Linked DNA regions of Prochlorococcus marinus XMU1412. The protein of the gene in region 1 binds, or shares a complex with, the protein of each later gene. Links are inferred from orthologs where the notes say so. Each region holds a gene or a part of one and is shown in the gene's direction. Other genes may lie near its edges.

Region 1 (7,519 bases):
ATTATTAATAAGTCTTCTAATCAGTGACTCTATACTTGTAGCAGTAGGAGCTGGAGTTAGCCAGGGAGCAGGATTATTTCTAGGTATTGCTCTATTGGGAATGTTTGCTTTAGCGACTATTTCAGGATTGGCAAAAAATAAAATGCCTAAATAACAAAACAATTGATAATTCTGTAATCAAAGACGAAAGATATGACATTTTCGCAAACAATAACTATATAAATAATGATTCATGCAAGAATGGATATCGATTAATTCTTAAAGTTATTAGATGACTCCATTCAGACCAACTTCATATGATCGTCCTGGAGAACAAATATCAACTACTCCTTCTGGATTAAAAGTAACTTCTGCAAAGAGATTAATGGTGGATTCAATGGTAAGAATGATACAAAAAGCAGAAAATCATTCCGTAGAAGATAAACTTGACGAAGAATCTAACAATAATTAATCAATTCATTGATAAAAGTATAGGAGAGTGGAAATCAATTAGAAGTACTCACACTTTAGCTTTTCAGGAATTTGAAAACTCAACTAGTAAAATATACATAAAACATATCAACAAAAAAAATAAAAAAGTCGTTGAAATTTTTAAAAATTATAAATTCAGTTTAAACCTTGAGAGTATAGCCATTTCTATAAACTGGCAAGCTATTAGTGATTGGGAAGAAGATAATATGAATGAGGGAGATGAAACTATTCTGATTTTTTTACCCAAAGATGAAAATTCAGGAATTGTTTTAAGAAATAAAGGTTATACAGAATCCTTTATTTCATCATCCAATTATTTTGTTGATGAACAAAATAATTTACACATTAAAACTATTTATAAATCAACAGTTTCCGAAGAAAGAATTTCCTTTTTATCCACTCATATAAGATCCAGATTTTCTACTATTAGAAATCTGGAAAATAACTCAGTTATACAGACTTCACATACTTCAGAGATAAGAAATTTAGCTAGTTTAAAAGATTAATTATCCTTTCAAATTGAAACTCTGTTTCAGATATTAATTTAGGAAGAAAGCCTTTGTTACCATGCATATTATTAACTGTTGAATTCAAATCAGAGATAGTTGCATCTCGCATTAATTGAAAAACCCTTCTTGCATTTCTTAAAGGTACCCCAAGAGCAAGATAAGTATTTTTAAGATCCTTCAAACAACTTTTTTCTAAAACTGATTCGTCATTAGAAATTAAAAGATAAGCAACAATCCTTAGGATTATTTCTCCATCTCTTAAACAAACGGACATCTTGTTAGTTGTATTTAAAGATATTTTTGAATTAAGTGAATCTTGATTTTCGCAAATCATTGCTGTTACAGCGTCTGCTGCGATTGCATGTGAATTATTGGTTATTGAGGTTATTGCATCTAATCTTGAGTTTGCACTATTAATAAATTCTTTTATATTGCTTAAATCATTTAATTTCTTATCGGCTGACAATAGTTGATTATTCTTTGAAACTGACATTCCTAAAGTAAAAATTTAAAGACCGATCTTAAGAATAATACAAAGCTAGCAAAAACAATACAATTTCAAACTTAACGCAACGCTTCTTAATTAATAACTTCATTCCAAAGTGATAGTTGAAATAATTCAAATAAAAAATTTTTTTCCGCTAATATAAAACTACATTTTTAATAAAGTTTTGGATCAACAGGATTTAAAATTATCAAAGAAGCTTATTTCCTCATATAAAAAGAGATTGGAAAAAGAAATTCTAGATAGAAGTATGAAATTAAAGATGCCTCAAAATAAATTTGAAGAAATAATTAATAACAATAATGAACTTTTAAATTTAAAAAAAGCGTTAGAAGATCTAGAAACGGAATCTGAATCTCATAGTAAAGTCTGATTTTTGAAAAACCCTTCCAAAAGTGCCTCAAACCAACAATTTCCTTTTTAAGTCCCTAAACAATCAACAACTTCAAGCAGTAAAACATGTTTATGGACCACTACTAGTTGTAGCAGGTGCAGGTAGCGGGAAAACTAAAGCTCTTACACACAGAATTGCAAATCTTATTGAGGGTAATTCTATAGATCCCTATAACATTCTCGCAGTCACTTTCACTAACAAAGCTGCTAAAGAAATGAAAGCAAGATTAGAGGTTCTTCTAGCCCAAGAATTAGCTTTTAATCAATTTGGTCAGCCTTGGACAACTCTCAAAGAAATTGATCAAAATCAATTAAGAACAAACGTTCACCAAGAGAGGCTTCAGAACCTTTGGATCGGTACTTTCCATTCCTTATTTTCAAGACTTCTGAGATACGATATTGAAAAATATACTGATCCAGAAGGCCTAAAATGGACAAGACAATTTTCAATTTATGATGAAACAGATTCTCAAACATTAGTAAAAGAAATTATCAGTCAAGATATGAATCTTGACCCAAAAAGATATGATCCCAAAAAGATTAAAAGATTAATAAGTAATGCTAAAAATCAATGCTTAACTTCTAATGATCTTTTAGAAAAAGCAGATAATAATTTTGATAAAACAGTTGCAGAAGCCTACAAGAGATATAGGATTTCGCTCTCAAAAAATAATTCTTTAGACTTTGATGATCTTCTACTTTTGCCTGTTTTCTTATTAAGGCAAAATGATATAGTAAGAGATTACTGGCACAAAAGATTTAAACATATTTTAGTTGACGAATATCAAGATACAAATAGAACACAATATGAACTTATAAAATTAATTACGGCTGGAAATACTGAACCAAAAAAATTCTTCAATTGGGAAGATCGGTCAATTTTTGTAGTTGGGGATGCTGATCAAAGTATTTATAGTTTCAGAGCAGCTGACTTCAGAATTTTAATTGGTTTTCAAGAAGATTTTAAAACTTCAATCAACGATGATACAAAATCATCTTTAATTAAATTAGAAGAAAATTATAGGTCATCTTCCAATATCCTTGATGCTGCAAACTCACTAATTGAAAACAACTCTGAAAGAATTGACAAAGTTTTAAAGGCTACTAAAGAAAAAGGGGAACTTTTAACGTTACTCAGCTGTGATGATGAAATTTCCGAGGCAGAAGCAATTACCAATAAAATAAAATCACTCAATAACCATAATCAAAACCCAATTTGGAAAAATTTTGCAATTTTATATCGAACCAGAGCTCAGTCGAGAGTATTAGAAGAATCTCTTGTAAGGTGGCGCATTCCTTATACAATTTTTGGAGGATTGCGTTTTTATGATAGGAGAGAAATTAAAGATGCAATAGCATATTTGAAAGTTCTGGTTAATTCTTCAGATAACGTTAGTCTTTTACGAATCATAAATGTTCCTAGAAGAGGGATTGGTAAAACTACTATTCAAAAACTTAATGAACTATCTAATAGGTTAAATATCCCATTATGGGAGGTTCTTAATGATAAACAAAGTCTTGAAGAAACAATAGGCCGATCATCAAAAGGAATTAATAAATTTACTGAAATTATGAATGATCTACTGTGTTACCTAGAAAATTCAGGTCCCGCTCAACTACTACAACTTATATTAGAAAAAAGTGGTTATTTAAGTGACTTGCTCTCTAGTGGGACAGAAGAATCTGAAGATAGAAGAAATAATTTACAAGAACTAATTAATGCAGCTACTCAATATGAAGAAGAAACAGAAAGTGGAGATGTAGAGGGATTTCTTTCTACAGCAGCCTTAACAACTGATAATGATACGAAGAAAAATAATCCTAACTCTGTAACTCTCATGACTCTGCATAATAGTAAAGGTTTAGAATTTCAAAATGTTTTTATCACTGGGCTAGAACAAGGTCTCTTCCCTAGCCATAGATCTATAGATACTCCCTCACTTCTTGAAGAGGAAAGAAGATTATGCTATGTAGGTATTACTAGAGCTAAAGAAAGAGTTTTCTTAAGTCATGCCAGAGAAAGAAGATTATGGGGTGGCATGCGTGAAGCAACAATTCCTTCAATATTTCTTTCGGAAATACCTGAAGATTTAATGGATGGCGAATTACCACAAACTGGTGGTGCTTCAATTAGAAGAGATTGGCATCTTGATCGTTTAACTAGAGTTGATCGAAACAATCCAAATGAATTTGTTAACAAACCAATAAATGCAGTAAGGAAATTATATTCAGGTCCCAGTAAAGGGAAAAGCTGGATAGTTGGCGATAAGCTAATTCACTCAAAGTTTGGGAAAGGTGAAATCATACATATTTTTGGGAGTGGGGAAAAAATATCTTTAGCAGTAAAATTTGGTGATAAAGGAAGTAAAATTCTAGATCCAAGATTAGCTCCAATTCGTTATGTAAGTTAAAACTCATGAACGATATCTCTGATTACATCCAAGGGGAATTAATCAAAACTCCATTTAATCTATATAACCTAATTGCAAAATACATAGAATCTAATAACAATACTAAAGTAGCTTTTGTTGGCGGTTATTTAAGAGATTTATTAATTAGTAAATTCCACAAAAAATCGTTTTCTAAACCTGTAGATATTGATCTTGTTATTGAAGGATCCTCTATTTCTCTTGCAAAATTTATAAAAAAAAATATTGTAAATGTAGATTTATGTTTAATTAAGGAATTTAATTTATACAATACCGTAGAAATAAATATTAATGACTATAAAATTGATATCGCTTCTGCAAGAAAAGAAATTTATTCTGCTCCAGGCTTAAATCCCAGAGTAAATAAAAGTACTATTGAGGAGGATCTTAAGAGGAGAGATTTTACTATAAATTCAATAGCCTTTGAGGTCTCGACAAGGAAAATCTATGATCTTTATGGTGGAATTTCTGATATAAAAAGTAAAAAATTGAACTTACTTCACAATAATAGTATTTCAGATGATCCAAGTAGATTAATTAGATGTGCAAAATATGCTTCAAGGTTAGATTTCAATATTTCAAATAATTCTCTCAAACAATCTCAAGAAACAGTTAGGCAATGGCCATGGAAAAGTTCAAAAACTGAACAGAAAATGATTTACCCTCCTGCACTAGGCATACGAATAAGGATGGAACTAGCTGAAATTTGCAAACACGATAATTTGACTAATGTAATTTCGATAATTCATAAATGGGAAATTATCTCAATCTTAAATGAAAATATTAAAGTCGATAAAAGATTTTTAAGAGGACTCAATTGGATTAAGAAGTTAAAGGGAAATCATATGCTTTACTTATTAAAAGATTCAAAAGATTTAGAAAAAGCATGTCAGAGATTTTTGGTAAATAATAGTGAGATAAAAATATTAGAAGATTATTTAGATATCAAAATGATATTAAATACAAAACAAAAAAATTTCAATCATTTTTCTCCATCAAGTTGGACAGAATTTATTGAAGACAGAAACCTTAATGATGAGACAGTCAAATTATTAATTTGTGATGGAGGACCATACTGGCGTAAATTGTTTAAGTGGTTATTTATTTACAAATTCATAAAATCAAAAAAAGATGGAGAAACATTAAAAAAAGAAGGATGGGATCCAGGGAAGGAGATGGGAAAGGAAATCAAAAGATTAAGATATTTGGAAATTGACAAATTAAATAGAAATTAATTACATTTTTACAACTTCTCCAACCTTGTACCATTTATCCTTTAGAACATTTTCATATTTACGATTGCAACTAATCAACAAGGGTCCGCATGTTTGAGGATCTAATAGTAATGATATTCTCTCGTTAAAAGTCTCTTGATCTAATAAATTTACGTTTAAAAAATTAATTATTCTTTTTTGCTTATTTACTTTATAAATTTTGTCAAAAATTTCTTTATTAGATTCAAACAAAGTACTTTTAACATCTTTTCTTATTAAATCAAATACTCCAGGATAAGCTTTAAATGCAAATAAATCTAATAAAACTTTTAGTGGCTCAAGATTATTGCTTTGCCTATATAAATTAGATGATTCAACCATTTCTTTAAGATGTCCAATAAATCCATATCCAGTAATGTCAGTGGCAGCATTGATTAATGATCCTTTAAATTGATTTTGAAAATGATAAATTTCATCAATCAAATATTGCTGGCTCTTTATTAAATTATTAATTATTTCAGAAGAACTACCTAGCATATTAATATTTTGCATTTGACCGGCAAAGTAAATCCCAACGCCTAGAGGTCTAGACATCATGAGAATATCTCCAATATTCATTCCAGATTTAAGCCATGGTTTTGCTCCATTTTTTAAAATACCTTGAACTGTTAAAGAAATATCTATTCCTAATGAATAGGGTTTATTTACTAAACTTCTTGCCTCGAAAGTATGGCCTCCAAGTAATTCACCTCCATGATCCTCAACTGTTGATTTAATACCTTGAAGTGATTGCGAAAAGAGATAACTTTGAAATTCCCTTTCAACTTTTGGCAATGAAATTAAAGCCTGCGCAGATGATAGTTTTGCTCCGCATGCCCACAAATCTGAGCAAGCATGCAAAGTAGTAATTTTTGCATTAAGCCAAGGATCACTTACCAAAGCAGGAAATCCATCTACACTTTGCAAGATAATATCTTGACCATTTTGATATATCTCAACTGAATCTTCAGGTGATAAGGCAAAAGAATTTAACTTAGAGTTTATTAATGATTTATTCAAAACAAACTGAGGAATTTTAGCTGCACATCCTCTGCAATCATTCAATGAAATATCTTTTTCACTACTTTTCATAATTAGCCTTTTTGATCTGAACTTTTGAATAAAGTTGAGATCAATTTTGTGCTTTAAAATCCAAAAAATAAAAGAAGGGCCGAAAACAAAATTGCGATAAATAGCAAAAGCCTTTGGATGATGGCTTGGAAATATATTTACTATTTGCAATCCGATCTTTTGAGGGAACCACTTTTTTAATGGTCTCCCTTCTATATTTTTTTTTAGATTTTGTACTAATGTATTTACAACTTTTACTGCAAAAACTCCCGATGCTGGTCTTTTTGCTGAACCTACAACTGCGCAATCACCGACAGCAAAGATTCCAGAGAAACTTTTTATCTGTAAATTCTGATTTGTAATTATTCTGCCATAAGAATCCGAATCTAATAATTTTTTTTGTGCCCATAATGGAGATGTATTTCCAGTACATAAAAGAATCTTGCCATAATCAAAATTAAGTTTTTCAACTAGATCAATATTGGAATTCCGTAAACTTTTTAGAATTGTATTATTAATTTTTCTTGAATCACATAATAGTTTTAAAGGTCTATCTCCCCATCTTTTTCTCAAAGCATAAGATACTTCAATTGCAGCAAGGCCACTCCCAACAATTACAAATGGAAGTTCATTAACTGAATCAAAAATGTCCTCTTTTAGTATTGAGTCATAAGCCCTTAAAAAAGGTTTAATTGAAAAAGCATTTCGATTTTTAACTAGTGATTCAAATTCTTTTGGAATTATTGTTTGACTTCCATAATTAAGCACCAATTTCGAATAATTAACTGAAGGTCTATTACTTAAAACAATTTTCTTAAAATTAAAATCAATATCCTTTACTTCTTCTTCTATAAAAGATACTTTTGCATTTTTTGCTAAAGATTTTAT
Region 2 (7,428 bases), on another replicon or contig:
GATAGAGAGACCTTATTATTAATGACTGGAAGTCAAGGAGAACCCCTAGCAGCGTTAAGCAGAATATCTCGTGGTGAACATCAGCATGTTCGTCTTAAGACTACCGATACTGTAATATTTTCAGCCAGCCCAATTCCTGGTAATACGATTTCTGTTGTTAATACAATAGATAGATTAATGAAACTCGGAGCAAAGGTTGTTTATGGAAAGGGTGAGAATATTCATGTTTCTGGTCATGGTTTTCAAGAAGATCAAAAGTTAATGTTGGCTCTTGCAAAACCTAAGTTTTTTGTTCCAGTTCATGGAGAACATAGAATGCTTGTTTGTCATGGCAAGAGTGCACAAACTATGGGGGTTCCAAAGGATAATATTTTAATTATTGAAAATGGAGATGTAGTTGAGTTAACACCTAATTCTATTCAAAAGGGTGATCCTGTAAAAGCTGGAGTTGAACTGCTTGATAACTCACGAAACGGGATAGTAGATGCTCGAGTATTAAAGGAAAGGCAGCAATTAGCTGGGGATGGTGTAGTAACTGTTTTAGCTCCTATTAGTACAGATGGGAAGATGGTTGCGCCTCCCAGAGTGAATTTAAGAGGAGTTGTAACTACTGCAGAGCCAAGAAAAATGTCTATGTGGACAGAACGAGAAATAAGCTGGGTCTTAGAAAATAGATGGAAACAATTATCCAGGCAAACTGGACCGAATAATTTTGAAGTAGATTGGATTGGTGTACAAAGAGAAATTGAAAATGGTTTATCGAGAAGAATGAGAAGAGAATTACAAGTTGAACCACTTATTTTGTGTTTAGTTCAACCTGCTCCAAGTGGAACTCGTGCTTATATTCCAAAGATTACTGAAGAGAAAAATTTTTCCAATAGAAATAGAAATAATAATTTCCATAAGAAATCTAATAATAATCACCCGAATAGTTCAAATAATCCACAAAATACCCAAAAAAGTCCAAAAGTTTCAAAGAATCCAACAGCTGATACTGCTATAGAAGATTCATTTGAAGGTAGAACAAGAAGAAGAAGATCTGCTGTCACATCTTAACTTTTTCAAAATTTATATAGTTTTTATTCCAAACAATTTTTAAAAACTCTTGTAAGTTAATTTGACCTTTATTTTTTTCATAAATTGAAGTTGCTAATTTTGTTAGATTTTTAGAACTCCATTGCTTTGCAGATATTTCTTTTAAAAATTTATTTAAGATTGTGCACCTTGCTTCAACACACATGTTATTTAAGAGATTTCTATTGATACCTTTCACATCTTTACAATATAGGTATGCTAGTTCACTAAGATCATTACGTTCATTATTGTAATTGCTCATTTTTTGGGAAAAATTATTTATCCTTTCAGAACAACCTGGATAGATAACTTCTAAAGCTGGAATAATTTTTTTTCTAACTAAATTTCTTTTTAATTTAAGATCTGTATTTGTAGGATCTTCCCAGACAGGGATTTTCATATTATTACAAATTTGTTGTGTATCTTCTCTACTGAAAATCAATATTGGCCTTATTAAAAAAATTTGATTTTCTAGTAATCTTTTGCTCTCAATATTACTCAGGCCGGCAAAATTGCTCCCTCTAGATAAATTGAGGATAAATGTTTCTGCGTTATCACTACTCGTGTGACCAGTTAACAAATAAATATTTTGTTTTTGCTGGTACTTATTTAATAAAGTTTTGGCCCTTTCACATAATTTTTTATATCTCCATTCTCTCGCTTTTTCTTCTGAAGAAATGTTTTCTTTTTGTGCTTTATCAAAATAGAATGAAATATTTTTATCTTCGCAATAACTTTTTAATTCAAGAGCATACACTGAGGATTTTTCGTGCCACTGATGATCACCATGCCAAACACTAATAGACCAATTATGAATTTTTTTTAGGTCATTAATTAGTGTTAATAAGACCATGGAGTCTTGTCCTCCTGAAACACTTATTAAAATATTAGATCCTTTGGGAATTAATATTTTTTTGCTAAGAATCTCTTTGTGAAGCTTATGATGCCAAGATGACCAATTTTTCTGAGTTAATTTTTTATCAGACATTTTGTGTTGCTCAGATAATATTTTTTAAAAAATGCACTGTTTTACTAAAACAATGTCACAATCGGGTAATAAATTCATTAAGTAAATGAGTCTGATTAATCTTTTGCCACAAAAAATCAAAGAAGAGTTAAGAAGCAAATCTTTACTCAAAGTTATTTCAGGATTGAATAATTTCGATGTTCAATCTGTGAAAATAATTGTTGAGGCTGCTTCATTAGGAGGTGCAGATCTTGTAGATATTGCTTGTAAACCTGAACTAGTTGATTTAGTACTTAAAAATTCAACACTACCCGTTTGTGTTAGTTCAGTAGTACCTCAATCTTTTCAAGATTCTGTAAAAGCAGGAGCATCATTAATTGAAATAGGAAATTATGATACTTTTTATGAAAAAGGCATTAATTTTTCAGAAAAAAAAGTTTTAAACATTACAAAAGAGACGAGGGATTTATTGCCTAATGTTCCTTTATCAGTAACTGTTCCTCATACTATGCCTATTGATAAACAAGTTGATCTTGCTATAAAGCTAGTGGAAGAAGGTGTTGATATTATTCAAACAGAAGGTGGCACCAGTTCTACTCCTTACTCTTCAGGAATTCAAGGCTTTTTTGAAAAATCAGTACCAACTCTTGCAGCTACCTATGCTATTCATCAAGAATTTAAGAAACAATCTCTTAATATACCAATCATGAGTGCCTCTGGATTAAGCCAAGTAACTTGTCCACTAGCAATATCCTCTGGAGCCTCAGCAGTTGGCGTTGGATCTGTAGTTAATAAATTAGATGATTTAATATCGATGATTGCGGTTGTTAGGGGCTTAAAAGAATCTTTGAAAAATTCAATAATTGGAGAAAAAATTTCTTAGTATAGCTATACCCTTTTGCTACAAGGTTGATGAACAACTATAAGCTTCAAGCTCCTTACGAACCAAATGGAGATCAACCAGAAGCTATTAAACAATTAGTTAAAGGCGTCAATACTGGTAAAGAGTTTCAGACTCTTTTAGGAGCTACTGGAACTGGTAAAACATTTACTATTGCGAATGTAATACAACAAACAGGAAGACCGGCACTTGTATTAGCCCATAACAAAACTTTAGCTGCACAACTATGTAATGAATTAAGGGAATTTTTTCCAAAAAATGCTGTTGAGTACTTCATTTCTTACTACGATTATTATCAACCTGAAGCTTATGTACCCGTAAGTGATACTTACATAGCCAAAACGGCTTCAATCAATGAAGAAATAGATATGCTTAGGCATTCTGCAACACGCTCATTATTTGAAAGAAAAGATGTAATTGTTGTAGCCTCAATAAGTTGCATTTATGGTCTTGGTATACCGAGTGAGTATTTAAAAGCTGCGGTTAAATTTGAAGTGGGAAAATCAATAAATCTACGTTCCTCTTTGAGGTCTCTCGTTGAAAATCAATACACTAGAAATGATATTGAAATTACTAGAGGCAGATTCAGAATTAAAGGCGATGTTTTAGAAATCGGTCCAGCTTATGAGGATAGATTAATTAGAATTGAATTATTTGGTGATGAAGTCGAAGCTATTAGATATGTTGACCCTACTACAGGAGAAATACTTGAAAGTTTGGAACAAGTTAGCGTTTACCCAGCGAAGCATTTTGTGACCCCAAAAGAAAGACTTGAGAGTGCAATAAGTGCAATTAGAAGTGAATTAAAAACTCAACTAGATAAATTTACATATGAAGGAAAATTATTAGAGGCTCAACGTCTAGAACAACGCACAAAATATGATTTAGAAATGCTCAAAGAGGTTGGCTATTGTAATGGAGTTGAGAATTATGCTCGTCATTTATCAGGGAGGAAGGAAGGTTCACCGCCAGAATGCTTAATAGATTACTTTCCCAAAGATTGGTTGTTGGTAGTTGATGAGAGTCATGTAACATGTCCTCAACTTCACGCGATGTACAACGGTGATCAATCTAGAAAAAAAGTTTTAATAGATCATGGTTTTAGATTGCCCAGTGCTGCAGATAATAGACCTTTAAAATGTGAAGAGTTTTGGGAAAAATCAAAACAAACATTATTTATTAGTGCAACCCCAGGTCAATGGGAATTAGATCAATGTGATGGTGAATTTATTGAGCAAGTTATAAGACCAACTGGGGTATTAGATCCTGTAATTGATGTAAGACCTAGTGAGGGCCAAATAGAAGATCTGTTATCTGAAATAAGAATTAGAGCTGATAAGAATCAACGAGTGCTAGTGACAACACTTACTAAGAGAATGGCTGAAGATCTAACAGATTTTTTATCTGAAAATAAAGTAAGAGTTAGATATTTGCATTCCGAAATCCATTCAATTGAAAGAATTGAAATTATTCAAGACCTCAGAATGGGCGAATATGATGTTTTGGTAGGAGTTAATTTATTAAGAGAGGGACTAGATCTTCCTGAAGTATCCTTAGTTGCCATTTTAGATGCTGATAAAGAAGGTTTTCTCAGAGCTGAGAGGTCATTGATTCAAACAATAGGCAGAGCTGCAAGACATGTTGAAGGTGTTGCTTTGCTTTATGCAGATAACTTCACAGATTCAATGAAAAGAGCAATATCTGAAACTGAAAGAAGAAGAACTATTCAAAAAAAATATAACCAAGTCAATGGTATTACTCCAAAACCTGCAGGCAAAAAAATAGAAAATTCAATATTATCTTTTCTAGAACTTTCCAGAAGACTAGATGCTGGTGGTTTATCTAAAGATTTAATAAATATAGTTAATAACAAAACTGACGCAATTCTCAGTTCCGGTGATAATCAATGTTTGCTCGAAGAATTGCCTGACTTGATAGAAAAGTTAGAAATTAAAATGAAAGATGCAGCAAAAGAGTTAAATTTTGAAGAAGCAGCAAATTTGAGGGATAGAATCAAAAAATTAAGACAAAAATTGGCAAGAAATAATTAAAAAGAATTTATTTTTCTAATTCGAAATGATTATGAATAGCATTAACTGCTTTGTCACAATCTTTTTCTAAAACAATACATGAAGTCCTGATTTCACTAGTGGCAATCATTTCAATATTGATATTTTGGTCAGCCAATGCTCTAAATATTTTTCCAGCCGTTCCAACCTTAAATGCCATTCCCGCTCCTACGGTACTTACTTTGGCTATAGCAGGGCCATCTTCAATGTATGATCCGGGTAATTTTTTTGTTAAGGCCTCAAAAACTAAGTTAGCTTTTTCTCTATCTTGTTTATTCATTGTAAGACTAATATCCTTAGTTTTTAAAGAGGAAATTCTTTCAGACTGAACGATAGTATCGATAAGTAAATTATTTTCAGCTAATGCTAAACATATCGATGCTGCTACACCTGGACGATCAGGCAGTTTTCGAAAACTTACTTGAACTTGGTTTTTATCTAATGCAATTCCTCTTACTTCAGGTTGATCTTGTTTTTCATTGATTGGATTAACAAATATTTGTGTATCGGATAACTTAAATTTCTCAGCAACAAATCTAATAGTTTTTGGTATATTATCGATTTCAATTACACAGCTGACTTTAATTTCACTAGTAGCTATTAACCTCACATTTATATTCGCTTGAGATAAAGTATCAAATAAATCAGCTGAAACACTAGGTCTGCCCATAATGCCTGCTCCTTGAATACTTAATTTAGTCATTTTTGTTTTTAAGTTATATTCTCCTCCTAATTGACTAGTTATAAGTTCACATTGTTCTGCAGTTTTTTTAACTTCTAATTCACTAACGGTAAATGTAATATCGTTTTTATTTCCATCATTTGTCGCTTGTATTATTAAATCTACACTAATACTTGCTTCTGAAAGTTTTTCAAATATTTGAGCAGCAATCCCAGGCCTATCAGGAATATTTGAGAGACTGAATACTGCTTGGTTTTCTAACACCTCAAGACTATTGACTGTTTTTGTTAATTCTAAGCTTCCTCTTTTTAGCGGGAGAGGTTGGATTTGACTTTCTAGGAGAGTCCCACTTGAGTCACTTTGGCTTGATTTGACACACAATTTAATTCCATAATTGCGAGCAATTTCTACTGCTCTTGGATGCAAAACTGAAGCACCGACACTTGCAAGTTCAAGCATTTCCTCGCAGCTAATTTCATCTAAGAGTTTTGCATTAGGAACAATTCTTGGATCAGTAGTAAGAACTCCCGGAACGTCTGTATAAATTTCGCACGTTTCAGCGCCTAAAGCTGTTGATAAAGCTACTGCGGAAGTATCTGAACCACCTCTTCCCAAAGTTGTAATTTCCATTGAACCCGTATGGCTTAATGTTGTTCCTTGAAATCCAGCCACTACAACTACAAAACCCTGATTTATATAATTTCGGATCCTTTCTGTCTTAATATCCAGAATTCTCGCTTTCCCATGAATTGATTCAGTAATAATTCCAACCTGGCTACCGGTCATTGAAATTGCGGGTATTCCGTATTCGTTTAATGCCATTGATAGAAGAGCTATGGTTACTTGCTCTCCAGTTGAAAGAAGCATATCCAATTCTCTTCGATTAGGATTTTTACTAATTGATTCCGCTAAACAATTTAAATCATCTGTAGTTTGCCCCATTGCAGAGACAACTACGACAATTTCATTTCCTGCTTCTTTACTTTGACAGATGCTACTTGCAATATTTTTAATTTTTTTAATATCACCTACAGAAGTACCGCCAAATTTTTTTACTAGTAAAGCCATATTTAAATCATAATGTAAATTCTTAAACTTATAATTTGGTTAACTTAAATTAATTAATTTCTCTGTAAAAACATTTATAGGATTATTACCTTGTTTTAGTAATGATTCAATATCTAGTAAGTTACTCATTAAATTAATTAAATATTCTTGAGATACATTTTTGACTTTTCTTCGAATAAAAAAAATTCTTTTTGGATTAGAAATGCCTGCAAGATTACAAATCTTATCTGCATTATCGTTACCTGAATTAACTGCTAATTTTATAATGGTATGAATTCTTATTTGACTAATTAAACCTGCATTTAGTCTTAAAGCAGGTTCCCCTTTCTGTAAGGAATAATTTATTTCTATGAGGCTTTCATTAATATTTCTTTGTAAGAGAAGATCAATGATTTTGAAAATATTGGATTGATGATCACTAAATATTTTTTTTACATCAATACTTTTAATAAAAAGTTGTGAATTCGAATCACTTGATACTGCAGAAAGGTATGTTTTTGCTTTGGCTAATTCATTTATTAGTTTAAAGCTATCATTACCAACTGAATCAATTATTAATTCAGCTGCATTTTTATCAATTTTGATATTCATTTCATTTGCTGCATTTTCTAAAAATCTTTTTTGCCCCTCATAGTCCCAGATTTCTGGTAAAGAAAATGACTTTTCT

The links.
Region 2: the proteins of HA152_RS01590 (region 1) and uvrB are in contact, whole or in part, in a crystal structure (PDB 7EGT), measured with the Thermus thermophilus proteins. The link is inferred for Prochlorococcus marinus XMU1412 from one-to-one orthologs. Residues at the interface, in WP_096412145.1 of Thermus thermophilus: His654, Arg656, Phe657, Gln666, Asp668, Glu669, Lys680, Arg681, Leu682, Ser683, Lys685, Tyr686, Ala687; in WP_096411307.1 of Thermus thermophilus: Glu23, Leu25, Arg26, Asp27, Gly28, Glu29, Arg30, Phe31, Arg55, Glu326, Asp327, Phe328, Glu379, Ser382, Gln383, His398, Gly400, Arg401.

Annotation. Positions count from the first base shown.
Region 1 is NZ_JAAORJ010000001.1:286,671-294,189, reverse strand. The notes cover bases 1,564-4,584. They hold HA152_RS01590 (UvrD-helicase domain-containing protein), read left to right. Parts: upstream 1,564-1,880; coding sequence 1,881-4,289; downstream 4,290-4,584. Other genes in these bases: HA152_RS01585 (CCA tRNA nucleotidyltransferase), read left to right, coding at 4,295-4,584; HA152_RS01595 (hypothetical protein), read left to right, coding at 1,709-1,858. Outside these bases: HA152_RS01615 (TVP38/TMEM64 family protein), read left to right, coding at 1-154; HA152_RS01610 (hypothetical protein), read left to right, coding at 272-451; HA152_RS01605 (phycobiliprotein lyase), read left to right, coding at 426-977; HA152_RS01600 (R-phycoerythrin subunit beta), read right to left, coding at 961-1,473; more of HA152_RS01585, read left to right, coding at 4,585-5,542; selenide, water dikinase SelD, read right to left, coding at 5,543-7,519. UniProt on the Escherichia coli protein: A helicase with DNA-dependent ATPase activity. Unwinds DNA duplexes with 3'-5' polarity. Translocates on single-stranded DNA with 3'-5' polarity. Initiates unwinding more efficiently from a nicked substrate than double-stranded DNA.
Region 2 is NZ_JAAORJ010000004.1:559,441-566,868, reverse strand. Bases 2,544-5,473 are described here. They hold uvrB (excinuclease ABC subunit UvrB), read left to right. Parts: upstream 2,544-2,953; coding sequence 2,954-4,993; downstream 4,994-5,473. Other genes in these bases: HA152_RS09585 (aspartate kinase), read right to left, coding at 5,001-5,473; HA152_RS09595 (DUF561 domain-containing protein), read left to right, coding at 2,544-2,924. In the rest of the region: HA152_RS09605 (ribonuclease J), read left to right, coding at 1-1,056; tRNA lysidine(34) synthetase TilS, read right to left, coding at 1,046-2,062; more of HA152_RS09595, read left to right, coding at 2,148-2,543; more of HA152_RS09585, read right to left, coding at 5,474-6,761; holA (DNA polymerase III subunit delta), read right to left, coding at 6,801-7,428. UniProt on the Escherichia coli protein: The UvrABC repair system catalyzes the recognition and processing of DNA lesions. A damage recognition complex composed of 2 UvrA and 2 UvrB subunits scans DNA for abnormalities.